One region of the Serratia sp. NPDC078593 genome, then DNA from elsewhere that is predicted to be linked to it. Evidence: predicted binding sites of a transcription regulator. Region 1 holds the regulator's gene; each other region holds the start of a gene.
The links. Region 1 encodes PurR, which represses purine synthesis genes. Its sites were predicted from a motif close to CANGCAAACGTTTGCNTG; they were not measured.
Positions count from the first base shown of each region.

Region 1 (5,125 bases):
ACTTCGACCACAGTTTTCTGATGGCAGCCGCGGAGCGTGCCGGGTTGAAACGCAACCCGTTCCATCCGTTTGCCACCTTTGATACGGCGGCGTTAAGCGGCTTGGTATTAGGGCAAACGGTGCTGGCAAAAGCGTGTATCGCCGCCGGTATGCAGTTTGACAGTAGCCAAGCTCACTCAGCGTTGTATGATACGGAACAAACCGCTCTGCTATTCTGCGAGTTAGTCAACCGTTGGAAACGCCTTGGCGGCTGGCCCTTAGCCATCGATAACCAAGACTGAACAATAAAAACGGGCGGCATAGGGATTACCCCGTGCCACCCGTTATCATTAACATCAACCGCGATTAAGACTGCTGGTCTTCTTGCTGTTTGTACTTCTCTGCCGTCTCTTTAATCAACGGCTGCAATTCGCCACGCTGATACATCTCGATAATAATATCGCAACCGCCGACCAATTCACCGTCAACCCACAATTGTGGGAAAGTTGGCCAATTGGCGTACTTCGGTAACTCAGAACGAATGTCTGGGTTTTGCAAAATATCAACGTAAGCAAAACGCTCACCGCAGGCCGATAATGCCTGAACAGCCTGGGCTGAGAAGCCGCAGTTAGGTAATTTTGGTGAACCCTTCATGTACAGCAGGATCGGGTTCTCAGCAATTTGTTGCTGAATTTTTTCAATCGTCGTCATTTTATTGCTTCCTCAAGCCACATCATGGCTACAACATGCATCTCGCTGGCTATTGTAGCGGCTGGATACCCCGCAAAAAAACGCTATCTTTTGCAAGGGCATTCCGACTGCGTCTCCACACAGCGCTGATAACGCCATTATGGTCAAAACCTAGCTGCAGATTAACATTTTTAACCCGCATTTTTCACCCTAGATTTCCCCATCCGTACAGTTGGGTAACCTCTCTCGGTGCGATTAGAGTGATATTGATGTCGCCTCTACCCGCGCTATTTTTTTTATTATTAAAAATGCTATTAACGTTTTCTCACAATATGGATTATTATTTGCAGGTTATTCACTGTTTTATCGCGTGTCTTTACGGAATACTGTCGCGGGTTCCTGTCCAGGGTTGGTGTCGTCAACATGCGTTTAATTATTGCGCTTTTTGCGTTGTTGTTTGCTCAAGTGTTGTTAAATTTGGCACAGGCTGCGCCATCGTCTGGCGTTAGCGCTGATCTACGTAAAAGCCATGTGAATGAAGCACGGCTGAGCGAACGTAAAAAAAAGAAAGCAGAAAAGGCCGCTAAAAAGGCCAAAACCACCACGCCGCAAAAAACGCCTCGATTAAAGACGATTAAAAACACAACCATCAAAACGGCTAAAAAATCCACCCGGGTTAAATCAACACGCAAAGCGATACACAGTGCGAAAATAAACGTCACACCGCCCAAAAAAGGCTACAAAAAAGGTTATGGTCGCCATCGCACCGCTGGTTTAACGAACACGCATCGGTTACGCAGTGAAAAGCTGCAGCACAATACTCGTCCACCGAAACTCAGTGCAGCACATAAAAAACGCTATCAACATGCGAAGCAGACCGCCTTGGCCAAGCTGATGAGCCAAATGGGTAAACCCTATCGTTGGGGGGGCAGTTCGCCACGCACCGGTTTTGATTGCAGTGGGCTGGTTTATTATGCCTATAAAGATGTGATGAAAATCAAAATGCCGCGCACCGCTAACGAAATGTACCATTTGCGCGATGCCGCTCCAATCAAGAAAAACGAGCTGGAAAGTGGTGATTTGGTGTTCTTTCGCATCAACAATCGCGGTGTCGCCGACCATGTTGGCGTCTATCTTGGCAACGGTCAGTTTATTCAGTCACCGCGCACCGGCGAAGAGATTCGTATCAGCAAACTCAATAGTGACTACTGGCAAAGCCATTACATCGGCGCTCGCCGCGTGATGACACCCAAAACCATTCGTTAATATGCCATGACGCAATCTAACATTGGGCAACATGCCTCTCTTCATCCAATCTGCGGATGCTTTGACCAAAGCGTGATTTAGCACGCTTTAAACCTTTTATTCACCTTAAAAGTTGTTAAGATTAATAACCACAATAAAAACAAAGCCATTTATACCCAAGATAATTCGAGTTGCTTGTAGGCGGCAACTGAATGAATCCCTGGGAGCATAGCCCACTATGTGACCAGGGTGACGGAAGGCAGCCAACACTCAAGCAACGTGAAGTATGAAGGGTTATCGTTGATGCCGATGCTTAACGGCCAACGTTGGAACAATAGCGCTGTATATAAAGGAGAAAGCAATGTCGTTTGAATTACCTGCACTACCATACGCGAAAAATGCCCTCGAACCGCACATTTCCCAAGAAACCTTGGAATATCATTATGGTAAGCATCACAACACCTACGTGGTAAACCTGAATAATCTGGTGAAAGGCAGCGAGTTCGAAGGCAAATCGCTAGAAGAGATCATCAAAACCTCTAACGGCGGTGTGTTTAACAATGCCGCACAGGTGTGGAACCACACCTTCTATTGGCATTGCCTGTCACCACAAGGTGGCGGCGAACCGACTGGCGCAGTCGCAGAGGCCATTAACCAATCCTTCGGTTCTTTTACTGCCTTCAAAGACGCATTCACCAAATCAGCGGTGGGCAACTTTGGTGCTGGCTGGACCTGGCTGGTGAAGAAAGCCGACGGCTCATTGGCTATCGTGAACACATCCAATGCCGCCACGCCGCTGACCGGTGAAGACAAACCCTTGCTGACCGTGGACGTTTGGGAGCACGCTTATTACATCGATTACCGTAATGCGCGTCCAAACTACCTGGAAAACTTCTGGGCATTGGTTAACTGGGCATTCGTGACAGAAAACTTGGCGTAACGGCCGTGAGATAAAAGGTGCCGTTCTGTTTAGGAACGGCCCTTCTTTTAGCGAGATCAGTTCAGTGCAGCGGTAAAGCTAAAAACAATAATTAATGCCAGTGCGCACACCGTGGTGAACAAAGACATTTTCAAATCGGTATCCATGAGAAGCTCCTGATCAAATTATTTGGATAAGCATAAAATCCACAACCTTGGTGCGTCAAATCATTTTCCCACAGTTCGCCGATAAAATCTTGTTGTCTATAACTCCTATTAGATCTTCCCCTTTTGCTCAATATGCGACAAAATTCGCAGTTCACTACTGCGTAGCGGTCAATGCGTCCCTCCTGAGTCAAGTGGCTGACAACTTCCACACTAAAAACCAAGTTTTCGTGACTCTAGAGAAGGATCTACGCGGGCAAACGATTAACAACATGCTTACATGCTGCAACATGTGGGTTCAGGAGTCATTCTTTACATGGCAACGATTAAAGATGTGGCCAAACGCGCGGGCGTTTCCACCACCACCGTTTCGCACGTCATCAATAAGACCCGTTTCGTCGCCGAAGAAACTAAAGCGGCCGTTTGGGCTGCCATCAAAGAGTTACACTATTCACCCAGCGCCGTGGCACGTAGCCTGAAGGTTAACCACACTAAATCTATCGGTCTGCTCGCCACGTCCAGTGAAGCGCCCTATTTCGCCGAAGTGATTGAAGCCGTGGAAAACAGCTGCTACAGCAAAGGTTACACACTGATTCTGTGCAACTCCCACAATAATCTCGATAAACAACGCGCTTATCTGGCCATGCTGGCGCAAAAACGTGTCGACGGTCTGCTAGTGATGTGTTCCGAATATCCCGATCAACTGCTCGGGATGCTGGAGGATCACCGCAATATTCCGATGGTCGTCATGGATTGGGGCGCAGCACGCGGCGATTTCACCGACAGCATTATCGATAATGCCTTTGAGGGCGGGTATCTGGCGGGGCGTTACCTGATTGAACGCGGCCATCGCGACATTGGCGCCATTCCCGGCCAACTCTCACGTAATACCGGCGGCGGCCGTCACCAAGGCTTCCTGAAAGCGTTACAAGAGGCCAATATTGACGTTCGCGATGAATGGATCGTCCAAGGTGACTTCGAGCCAGAATCCGGTTACAAGGCGATGCACCAGATTTTGTCACAAAAACACCGCCCCACCGCCGTTTTCTGCGGTGGTGACATTATGGCCATGGGCGCGATCTGCGCCGCTGATGAACTCGGTTTGCGCGTACCACAGGATATTTCGGTGATCGGTTATGACAATGTGCGCAATGCGCGCTATTTCACCCCGGCGCTGACCACTATTCATCAACCCAAAGAGCGCCTCGGCGAGATGGCATTTACCATGTTGCTGGATCGTATTATCAGTAAGCGTGAAGAGTCGCAGGTGATTGAAGTCCACCCTAAGCTGATCGAGCGTCGCTCGGTCGCCGATGGCCCCTTCGTTGATTACCGCCGCTAAGCATTATTGCCGGGGCGCCTTCTCAGGGCGTTCCGGTAGGTTCTCTTCACTCAACCATTCCTGATTCAGCGTGTCACTGTCACCAAGGTAATCCAATAACCAGGCCATCGCCGGTGATTGCGCATTTTGTTGCCATGTCAGGCAACAGGCGCTGGGTGGAAATGGCTCAGGAAGTTGCAGCGATACCAATTCCCCACGCTGAACCTGCGGCAACACACGATGGGCGGGCACCATGCCGACACATAAACCGCTGCACAAGCAATCCACCGCGGACACCCAATCTGGCACCACCAACCGCCGCTGGTTATCCAGTGACCACGTCACGCGTTTTGGCAACGTTCGCGACGTATCCTCCAACACCAATGAGGGATACGGCCGTAGTTGCTCATCATTTAGCGGCCCCGGTAACCCCGCTAACGGGTGATCGGCACTCACGACACACAGCCAGTTCATAAAACCCATATCGCGAAAAGCAAAACCACCACCGGTTGGAACCGCGCGGGTTGCACCAATTGCCATATCTGCCCGGCCATCGATTAACGCATCCCATACGCCGTTAAACACTTCCGGTTGTACCAACAGTTCTACATCTGGAAAATGGCGATAAAAATCCAGTACCAACTGTCGGCTACGCTGCGGCTTAACAATGATATCGACGGCTATCTTTAACTGCCCGCGCCAACCGTTAGCGACCTGCTGACATTGACGCCGCGTGTTGAGCATTTTTTTGATAACATCGCGTGCTTCATGAACAAATAGCGCCCCCGCGGGCGTCAACTCCACATC
Region 1 is NZ_JBNNGK010000005.1:86,006-91,130, reverse strand. It holds gene rnt (ribonuclease T) at 1-281, shown strand, start outside; gene ACQKDS_RS07740 (Grx4 family monothiol glutaredoxin) at 346-690, opposite strand; gene ACQKDS_RS07735 (C40 family peptidase) at 1,093-1,935, shown strand; gene sodB (superoxide dismutase [Fe]) at 2,276-2,854, shown strand; gene ACQKDS_RS07725 (YnhF family membrane protein) at 2,911-3,000, opposite strand; gene purR (HTH-type transcriptional repressor PurR) at 3,314-4,339, shown strand; gene punR (DNA-binding transcriptional activator PunR) at 4,343-5,125, opposite strand, start outside.

Region 2 (5,125 bases), on a different contig from region 1:
GGGTGTCGCGGAACAACGTATTGTCTGGTACTACCAACGCTACGCCAAGATGACGCCTTACGGCATGGGGCTGGAACCACCAAGAGCCGCCAAGCACCAGATTGACGCGACAAACTGGCGCAGCCTATTGGGAAAACGTAGCAGCTTCAGTGCCTATCGTGATTTTTTCCTGCAAGCGCTACGCCAACACGGGCGAGAAAAAACCCTGGCGACCTATATGCCAGAGCTGCTCGCCGGTTGGGTTGGCTCACTGACGCACGGCACCATTCATCTGGGTTGGGCATTGTTGGTCGAACATGAAGAGATGATCGCCGAAGGTCTGGCGTATATGGCTTACTCTTATGTGCCATGCCATGGCCATCGCGCCCAGCCTGATACACAATGCCAAGAAACGACGGCTTTCGACTCTATTTTGCGCTTAGCGCACCACTGGCAAGCGCATCGAGAAGAGATGCTGGCATGGCAGACGGCGGCCATTGAAACGCCTGCCGCCGAAATCACAGCCTGCATTCATCCCGAACTGCAGCGTTCCGGTCTGCAATACCGCATTGCCTGTGTGCTGTATTTGGGGCATGAGGAAATTTATCGCCAACCCGCCTGGCTGACGAATCAACCTTCGGAGCTGGCTTGGTCGCAACTCTATCAGGCGGTTACGCTGATCTATTTGAGCAAACCGGGGAACTTCCTGCTATTGCACCTGTTGACGTCGCTGCTGGCGATGGAGCAAATCGCCAAATACTTACCTGAGAAAGATGTGCAGAACGTGTTGAATTGTTATTGGGTCGGTATGCAATGCATGTTGTTTGCTACCAATAATTTGGCGCAACCCGATAAGTTAGCCGCTCTCCAGCAGATTTATGCCAACAGTCATGACGACATCGACGATCCGCTCTGGGAGCGCGAATGGCAACAACTCACCGCGCGTGCGGTAGAGGAAGAAGAAGAACATAATCCCAAATTAGTTTATGTGATGAAGCGCTTGTGGCTGCGCACAAGATGCAGCCTGTATCGCGCGGCTGCACACCAGTTTACCGCCACGCCTGAATTGCCGCCGTCGTTTGAACACGCGCCAAATCTGGATTAAGAGACAAATAATATGCACAGTGCCCCAACCGCAAAAATTATCGATAAATTAGGCTGGATTTATATCCAAGATAAAAAAATCCTGATGGCACGTTCACATAATAAGAGCGCTTATTATATTCCCGGCGGTAAACGTGAGGCGGGAGAAAGTGATAACGACGCGTTAATCAGAGAAATAAAAGAAGAACTCTCCGTGGCATTAATCAGCGACAGCATCACGCCAATGGGCGAATTTCAAGGGCAAGCGGACGGCAAAACCGCGGGGGTGTGGGTTAATATTCGCTGTTTCAGCGCCGCATTTAGCGGTGAAATTAAACCCGATGCAGAAATTGCCGAAGTGGCATGGCTCGATTCGACGGATGAGCACCGCTGCTCCGCCGTCGCGGTAAAAGTATTAAACGCATTAAAAGAGATGCATTTAATAAACTGAATAACTCATACGGTTCTTTTAATATTATCCGTAACGGATACCTTAAATAATTCATGTTGCAGCGCGGGCAAACGGTTGCCCTGATGCGTTTCCACGCGTCGGGGTTCCCGCCTGCGGATTAATGCGTACCGGTTAACGTTAACGAGGAGTGGTTGATGAAGCATCCTAATATCCATGTACTGCCCCCGAGTGATTACCTGACATATTTACATACCAAAATTCGAAATAATCAGGCAGAGCATGATTGCTTTGAATATTACAGCGATCAACTGTTACGCCAATTGCTGGTCAACGCCGCCGCGTTACTGCCCTATGAAAAACAGGACGTGATTACCCCGATTGGCGAAACCTATGCAGGATTAAGGTTAGCCCGTGGCGTCTGCGGTGTATCGGTTATTCGCGCCGGAGAAAGCTTTGAAGGCGAGTATCGCCGCATGTTTTCCAGCCAGCCGATAGGGAAAATACTGATCCAGCGTAATCCCGACACCAAGCAGCCCAAATATTTCTATTCTCACTTCCCTGACGATATTGCCGAACGTTCAATCTTGCTATTTGAACCGATGCTGGCCACCGGCGGTTCACTGATCATGGCGATAGAAACGCTGCAAAAGCGCGGAGTACCGGTGGAAAATATATGCGTCGTCAATGTATTGGCATCGCCAAGCGGCGTTAAACGTTTATTTGACCGCTATCCGACGATCCAATTTGTGACCTCATCGATTGAGCAAGGCTTATCAGAGCAAGCCTTTATGAAGCCGGGTATTGGTGACTTTGGTGACCGTTATTTTGGCACGCGGCACGGCTAAATCATGGCTCCCACGCGCTCCTACACTCGCACTCCCCCACCATAAGGAAACGATACGTACTATGCCACATGTAAAAATTCAGCACTTCCCCGTTTCGCTATCAGAAACGGCGCAACACACGCTCGCAGAGGACATTGCACAGGCCATAACCCGCGCATTTGGCTGCCGTGCCAATGTCGTCTCCATCGCGCTGGAAGCGGTATCGCCGGATGATTGGCAAGAGCAGGTTTATCGCCCGGAAATAGAAAATAAAAAAGACGGTTTGATTAAACAACCTAATTATTAACCACGCCCAATATCGCTACGGCTTCCAGCCCAGTGTGTATGGGATAGTAAGAAGATGGCATCCATGAAACCTCATCTTAGCGTGATTATGTTTGACCTTGACGGCACCCTGTTTGATACAGCGACGGCGATTGTTTCTGCCTTTCGCGCCACGTTTCAGCAGTTGCAGTTACCACAGCCAGCGCATGACGAACAGATTCGCGAAACGATCGGCCTGCCGTTGGAAAGCGCCTTTATGCAGCTTTTGCCGCCGGAGGCTGCCCCTCAGGCCGTCAATGACTGCGTGGCCGAGTATCTGCGGCAATTCCAGACGCTGATTTTACCCATGGCGCCCTCACTGTTATTTCCCGGCGTTGCCAGCGGGTTAGCACAGTTAAAACAATCCGGTTTTCGTCTCGCGGTCACCACCAACAAGTTCGCCCGCAGTGCGAATGCCTTATTAGCCGCGGCGGGGATTGCGACGTTGTTCGATGTCGTGGTGTGCGCAGACCAAGTTGCGAATAAAAAACCGGCGCCGGAATCGGGTGACCGCATACTGGCACACTATCGGGCCAAGGCTGAACACGCGGTGATGGTCGGTGACACCACGCACGATATTTTGATGGCACATCAGGTCGGTTGCCCGGCGATCGCCGTGGATTACGGTATTCAAAACCGTGAGGTATTAGCGGCGGCGGAACCCCAAGTTATTTTCAGCACGTTTTCAGACGTCGTGGCGTGGTGTCAGCAAAGGGCGTGAGCCAATAAACTTACGTCCCATCGTGTTGTTTCAGATGAAAATAGTCAACGCTAAAGCGTGTCGTACTTTCACGTTTATTTAGGCCTCTGTCGACATCAATACCCGACAGTCATTTTTATTTATTTAATTTGCTGGGAAGTAATTATCGACTATCGACACTGAGTGAATGACCGAGGCATTAAAACCCTGTCTAAATACGGACGTTGTTTCTCTAAAGCGCATAAGCGTTGAGAAAAATGCATAACGGAATTGATGTTCCGCGGGGCCGCAGTAGACGTAATCGTTGCCATGATAAACACACTGTTCCAGACATGAATCTGGCGCAGTGCATTGTTACGGCAAAAATAACGCCAGTTGCAGCGGTTATTACCGTCTGTTAACTGACAAATATTAACGCTTAAAAAGGGTGGAATGCTGAAAAGCTGCAAGGATAACTATAGCGATAACAACGATAGAATAAGCCGTGACGCACCCAGCCTTGATGTTATTGAGCATGGCGATCGCCTGCGACCTCATCAAGACGGGCAGTTACAGAGGAATAAAGCCTGAAATCTGTCGTCACGATCAACGCTAACGAAATCTTTGCAAAGGGGATGCATTCATAACGTTATCATGGGAAATTCGGCTGGATTATTTGAACAGCTTGCTCAACACATTCATCAACGGCCCGACGCCATTGCCGTACAAGACGCAGATGGGGTACTCAATTATCAAGAGTTCCATCATCATATTATGAGTATTTCCGCCTGCCTACGGCAGGCGGTTAATACGGACACAGCGTGTATCGGGTTATTCTGCGAACCCTCCACGTTATTAATCAGTGGCGCTTGGGGTATTTTAGCCACCGGTTATGCCTATTTGCCGCTAGCGCCGGAATATCCTGAAGAACGGCTGCGTTATATGATAGCCGACTCATCGGTGAAGGTTATTTTTTGCCAATATCATCTTAAAGAACAATTGCAGGCGCTGGTCGAGCATGACGTCACGATTATTACCGACAACGATATTCCTTACCTGTCTGACGTTCCCGCCCCAGCGTTACCGACTCCAAAGGCCGCGCTTGCCGCTACGGAGCGCTTAGCCTACGTGATTTACACCTCCGGCAGCTCTGGTAAACCTAAAGGTGTGATGGTCAATTATCACAATATATCCAGCCATATGCGCTACCTGCGTCAGCAATTTGCGTTTGATAAGCACAGTAAAATCCTGCAAAAAACGCCGATGAGCTTTGACGCCGCGCAGTGGGAGATCCTCGCCCCGGCCTTCGGCTGTACCGTCGTGGTGGCTCCGAAAGAGTGTTACCGCGATCCCGATATGATGGTGGCTACGCTGTTGCGCCATCAAATTACTTGCCTGCAATGTGTGCCGACGCTGTTACAAGCCTTGGTCGATCAGCCGTTGTTACAGGATTGCCAAGCGTTAACCCAGGTCTTTTGCGGCGGCGAAATTCTGACGCGAAACCTGGCACTGCAGTTCTTCCAAAGCCGGCCACAGACCAGCCTGATCAATCTTTATGGCCCGACGGAATGCACCATCAATGCGTCGGTTCACCGGGTGAATAGCGCGACGCTGGCACAGTCTCCGGATGCGATTTCGATCGGGCGTCCAGTGGATGACACGCGTTTTTATGTACTCGATGCCCACCGTCAGCGAGTGGCTGCGGGCGAAAAAGGTGAGCTGTATATTTCCGGCGCGCAGATAGCCAATGGCTATTTACAGCGCCCAGAACTGACGGCGGAAAAATTCGTACCCAACCCATTTCCCCACGATGCTGAACACGCC
Region 2 is NZ_JBNNGK010000009.1:36,668-41,792, forward strand. It holds gene ACQKDS_RS11695 (questin oxidase family protein) at 1-1,084, shown strand, start outside; gene ACQKDS_RS11700 (NUDIX domain-containing protein) at 1,097-1,513, shown strand; gene upp (uracil phosphoribosyltransferase) at 1,669-2,319, shown strand; gene pptA (tautomerase PptA) at 2,381-2,605, shown strand; gene ACQKDS_RS11715 (HAD family hydrolase) at 2,669-3,343, shown strand; gene ACQKDS_RS11720 (amino acid adenylation domain-containing protein) at 3,956-5,125, shown strand, end outside.
Region 2: upp (uracil phosphoribosyltransferase) is a predicted target of PurR. The motif match lies at 1,578-1,595, and genes of this name have one in related genera.

Region 3 (5,125 bases), on a different contig from region 1:
GTTTTTGCTGTCTAATGGCAACAAAGTCGCTGAAGGTGAATTGGACGATGGCCGCCATTGGGTGCAGTGGCAAGATCCTTTCCCGAAACCGAGCTATCTGTTTGCGCTGGTGGCGGGTGATTTCGACGTGTTGCGTGACAGTTTTATCACCCGCTCTGGCCGCGAGGTCGCGTTAGAACTGTTTGTCGATCGCGGCAATCTTGATCGTGCTGATTGGGCGATGACCTCATTGAAGAATGCAATGAAATGGGATGAAACCCGTTTCGGTCTGGAGTACGACCTCGATATTTATATGATAGTCGCGGTGGACTTCTTCAATATGGGCGCGATGGAAAACAAAGGGTTAAATATCTTTAACTCAAAATACGTGTTGGCGAAAGCTGAAACGGCCACCGATAAAGATTATCTGGGTATTGAAGCGGTTATCGGCCATGAGTATTTCCATAACTGGACCGGCAACCGCGTCACCTGCCGTGATTGGTTCCAACTGAGTCTGAAAGAAGGGCTAACCGTATTTCGCGATCAAGAGTTCAGTTCAGACTTGGGATCGCGCGCAGTAAACCGCATTGATAATGTGCGGGTGATGCGCGGTGCGCAATTTGCTGAAGACGCCAGCCCGATGGCGCACGCCATACGTCCGGACAAAGTGATTGAAATGAACAATTTCTATACGCTGACGGTCTATGAAAAAGGTTCAGAAGTCATTCGCATGATGCACACCCTGTTGGGCGAAGAGAACTTCCAAAAAGGCATACAGCTGTATTTTGAGCGCCACGATGGTAGCGCCGCCACCTGTGACGATTTTGTGCAGGCTATGGAGGATGCCTCCAATGTTGATTTGTCACTGTTCCGCCGCTGGTATAGTCAATCAGGTACGCCAACGTTGACGGTACGCGACGAATACAATGCCGAACAGCAGCAATATCGCCTGCATGTTAGCCAACATACTGCGCCGACAGCCGATCAAGCCGAAAAACTGCCGTTGCATATCCCGCTAAATATCGAACTCTATGGCAGCGACGGTGAGGTGATTACACTGCAGAAAAACGGTTTGCCGGTTAATAACGTGTTGAATGTCACCGAAGCCGAGCAAACTTTTATCTTCGACGGTGTTGAGCATCAGCCCGTGCCTTCGCTGCTGCGTGAATTTTCTGCGCCAGTAAAGTTGGATTATCCGTATAGTGATCAACAACTGACCTTCTTAATGCAGCATGCGCGCAATGACTTCGCCCGTTGGGACGCAGCACAAAGTCTGTTGGCAATTTATATCAAATTGAACGTTGCTAAATATCAGCAGAAACAACCGCTGACATTACCGTTGCACGTTGCTGATGCCTTCCGCGCTGTGTTGCTGGATGAAAAGCTGGATCCGGCGCTGGCGGCGCAAATCCTGACGTTGCCTTCTGAAAGTGAAATTGCCGAACTGTTTACCGTGATTGACCCTATCGCGATTGCCAATGTGCATGAGGCGATTACCCGCTGTTTGGCTCAGGAGATGACTGACGAATGGCTGGCGGTTTATCACCATAACAAAACTGACGGCTATCGCGTTGAGCACGGTGACATTGCCAAGCGTGCATTGCGTAATACCTGCTTGCGCTATTTGGCCTTTGCTGATGCGCAACAGGCCGACAAACTGGTGGCCGCGCAGTTCCGCAGTGCGGACAACATGACCGATTCACTGGCCGCGTTGGCCGCTGCCGTTGGTGCGCAATTACCTTGCCGTGATGCGTTGATGGCGGAGTTTGACGATCGTTGGCATCATGATGGTCTGGTGATGGATAAATGGTTTGCGCTGCAAGCTACCAGCCCGGCGAGCAATGTGTTGGCGACGGTGCGTAGCCTGTTGCAACACCGTTCGTTCAGCCTGAGCAACCCGAACCGTACCCGCTCTTTAGTGGGGGCGTTCGCTTCCGCCAATCCTTCGGCATTTCATGCGGAAGATGGCAGCGGTTATCAGTTCCTGGTCGAGATCCTCAGTGACCTGAATACCCGTAACCCGCAGGTTGCTGCGCGATTGATTGAGCCACTGATTCGCCTGAAGCGCTATGATGCAGGTCGTCAGGCGTTGATGCGTGAGGCGTTGGAGCAATTAAAAGCGTTGGAGAATCTGTCTGGCGACCTGTATGAAAAAATCAGTAAAGCGCTAGACGCCTAATTATTGCGTGATGCGCTCAGTCAGTTAACGGGCATTATCAACAGTTGGGGGGCGGCTAAGGCCGTCCTATCAGGTTGATAACAACGTTGTCTTTGAACCTGAGATACTCGGGTCTAGCGCACCGAGGGGCGCTCCGGCGGCAAGCCGCTACGACCCCTTCGGCGCGCTTTCCCTAATAACACGTTTTGTCTACAGTCTGGGGGCGGGCTAAAGGCCGTCCCTTTTCGTTCACGGCGATTTCATCTGCGACAACGTCTGCTTATCACCTTGTGTTATTTCGCTCATTAGGTAGAAAAATTTAACCGCGTTATCGATGGCAACATGGGATGCTGGTTGATCCCGTTACGGTGCCTGCGCAAAGTAAACGATTGCGTATAAAACGCCGTTGTGGCGTTTAACCCATTCCAATTAGGTTGATTATCACGGATAATACGCCCCCGGTTTGCAGCTCTACCGAATAATTTGCGAATAGGCAGGGTAGAGAGACAAAATGATTCGGCTGGTATCAAGGCGGCAACTGAACCGATGTCTTGGCGCTTACTCAACTAAGTGCATGGGATGGGGCAAGTCGGCCATCAATGAAGTAGCCTGAAGTATGACGGATATAACCGGGAAATCAGGAGCGTACATGTACTACCCTCTCATCAGGAAAGCGTTGTTCCAGTTTGATCCAGAGCGCGCGCATGAATTAACTTTTCGCCAACTGCGCCGTGTTACCGGCACTCCTTTAGCGTTTCTTGTTCGTCAGTCTGTGCCGACCAAATCCGTGAGCTGCATGGGGCTGTCTTTTAAGAATCCAATCGGCTTAGCGGCAGGTCTGGATAAAGATGGTGAATGTATCGATGCCTTAGGCGAAATGGGCTTTGGTTTTATCGAGGTTGGCACCGTCACCCCACGCCCGCAATCGGGCAATGATAAGCCGCGCCTATTCCGTATTGTGGAAGCCGAAGGGATCATTAACCGCATGGGGTTTAATAACCTTGGGGTCGATAATCTGGTTGAGAATGTCAAAAAATCTCACTTTGGTGGCATTCTTGGGATTAATATTGGCAAGAATAAAGATACGCCAGTAGAGCAGGGTAAAGACGATTATCTGATCTGCATGGATAAAGTTTATCCGTATGCCGGTTATATTGCGATCAACATTTCTTCACCGAATACGCCGGGATTACGATCCCTGCAGTATGGTGAGGCATTAGACGATCTTTTAGCCGCCGTTAAAAATAAACAGGCTGACTTACATGCACGCCATCATAAATATGTACCGGTGGCGGTAAAGATCGCGCCGGATCTTTCTGAAGACGAATTGATCCAAATAGCTGACAGTTTGGTGCGCCACAATATAGATGGTGTGATCGCCACCAATACCACGTTAGATCGTAAATTGGTTCAAGGATTAAATTACTGTGAGCAAGCTGGAGGGTTGAGTGGGCGCCCCTTACAATCGCGCAGCACTGAAGTGATCCGCCGATTGTCGCAAGAGCTGCAGGGTAAGTTGCCGATAATCGGTGTGGGTGGCGTTGATTCTTTAACCGCCGCACGAGAAAAAATAGCAGCGGGTGCAACACTGGTGCAAATTTATTCTGGATTCATCTTCCACGGCCCGCGTTTGATTAAAGATATCGTTACCCATATCTAATAATTTTCCTTTCATTTGTTGCCGGGGGTTTATTTCTCCCCCCGGCTCGTCTATATTTTGTTCATTAGCGTAAATATCATCTGTGGAATTATCTGATGTTTAGGCTGCTTTAACGGTGATAAAATCACCTTTTGCCGTAAATATGGCGTTGGCTCGTGGCAAGCTAAGGATAAACAATGAAGATAAAACCTGACGATAATTGGCGTTGGTATTTTGACGCTGAACACGATCGGCTAATGCTTGATTTAGCCAATGGGATGATCTTCCGTTCACGTTTTCCGGCCAAAATGTTGACGCCAGACGCGTTTGGCGAATGCGCCTTCTGCGTTGATGACGCTGCGCTGTATTTTACCTACGAAGAACAGTGCAAACAGATTAAACTCAGTCATGAGCAACGTGCTGAATTGGTATTAAACGCCTTGGTGGCTTATCGCTTCCTTAAACCGTTAATGCCGAAAAGCTGGCATTTTTCCCAACAGCATTTTCCTTTACAGCCTAAAAATGGCGATTTGGTCGCGGTAAAGGTAATGGAAAGTGGTGAGGATGCGCGCTTGCTGGTGGTAGAGGCGGGGGATAATGCCAGCCTGTGTCTACTGGCGCAATTTCACTTGTCGGTCGCAGGGCGTACCATGGTTCTGGGCGATGCTATTAAAGTGATGCACGATCGTTTGAAGCCCTGCGCGCAGGGCGATGCGTCGACACCCGCTTACGACAGGGCGGTGTAATCAAGCCAGCTTGATATTGGTCTTAGGGATACAGCTACAAGAAAGAATGGTGCCATTATTGGCCACCGCGCTTTTCTTCAACGGGGCAACGTCGCCGTCCACTAACTTTATTCGGCAACTGCCGCAAATTCCCGCCCGACAAGAGTAGGGAATGTTGATGCCTTGCAGTTCCAGTTGTTCCAACAGAACTTGTTGGTTATTGCCGTTAAATACCGCTCCTTGATAATCGATGGTTATGCTTTGTGCACTATCATTGGGGGCTTGTACGTTTTCCGCTACGGCGCCGCCGCCATAGGGGCGAGGTGGCTTGTTCGCTAACACGTCAACCGTATCACCAACGCGGATAATACCGCTGTTACGCGCAATCATATTTTGGCCGAAATCCACACCTCCCCCGTCTGCCGTACGGAATTTTTGCAGCGTGTTCAAAGGCTCACCGTTGGGGTGTTTGCGTCCTCGCTCGGTACTGACGGTGGTCAAGACGCAGCGGCTACAAGGTTTGACCACATCAAACATCACCTCGCCAACGCGGATGACCTGCCAGCCGTCCTCTGCCCATGCATCAGCACCGGTAACCACTAAATTCGGGCGGAATTGCTCCAG
Region 3 is NZ_JBNNGK010000020.1:32,001-37,125, forward strand. It holds gene pepN (aminopeptidase N) at 1-2,158, shown strand, start outside; gene pyrD (quinone-dependent dihydroorotate dehydrogenase) at 2,787-3,797, shown strand; gene ACQKDS_RS17760 (cell division protein ZapC) at 3,974-4,522, shown strand; gene ACQKDS_RS17765 (YcbX family protein) at 4,523-5,125, opposite strand, start outside.
Region 3: pyrD (quinone-dependent dihydroorotate dehydrogenase) is a predicted target of PurR. The motif match lies at 2,516-2,533, and genes of this name have one in related genera.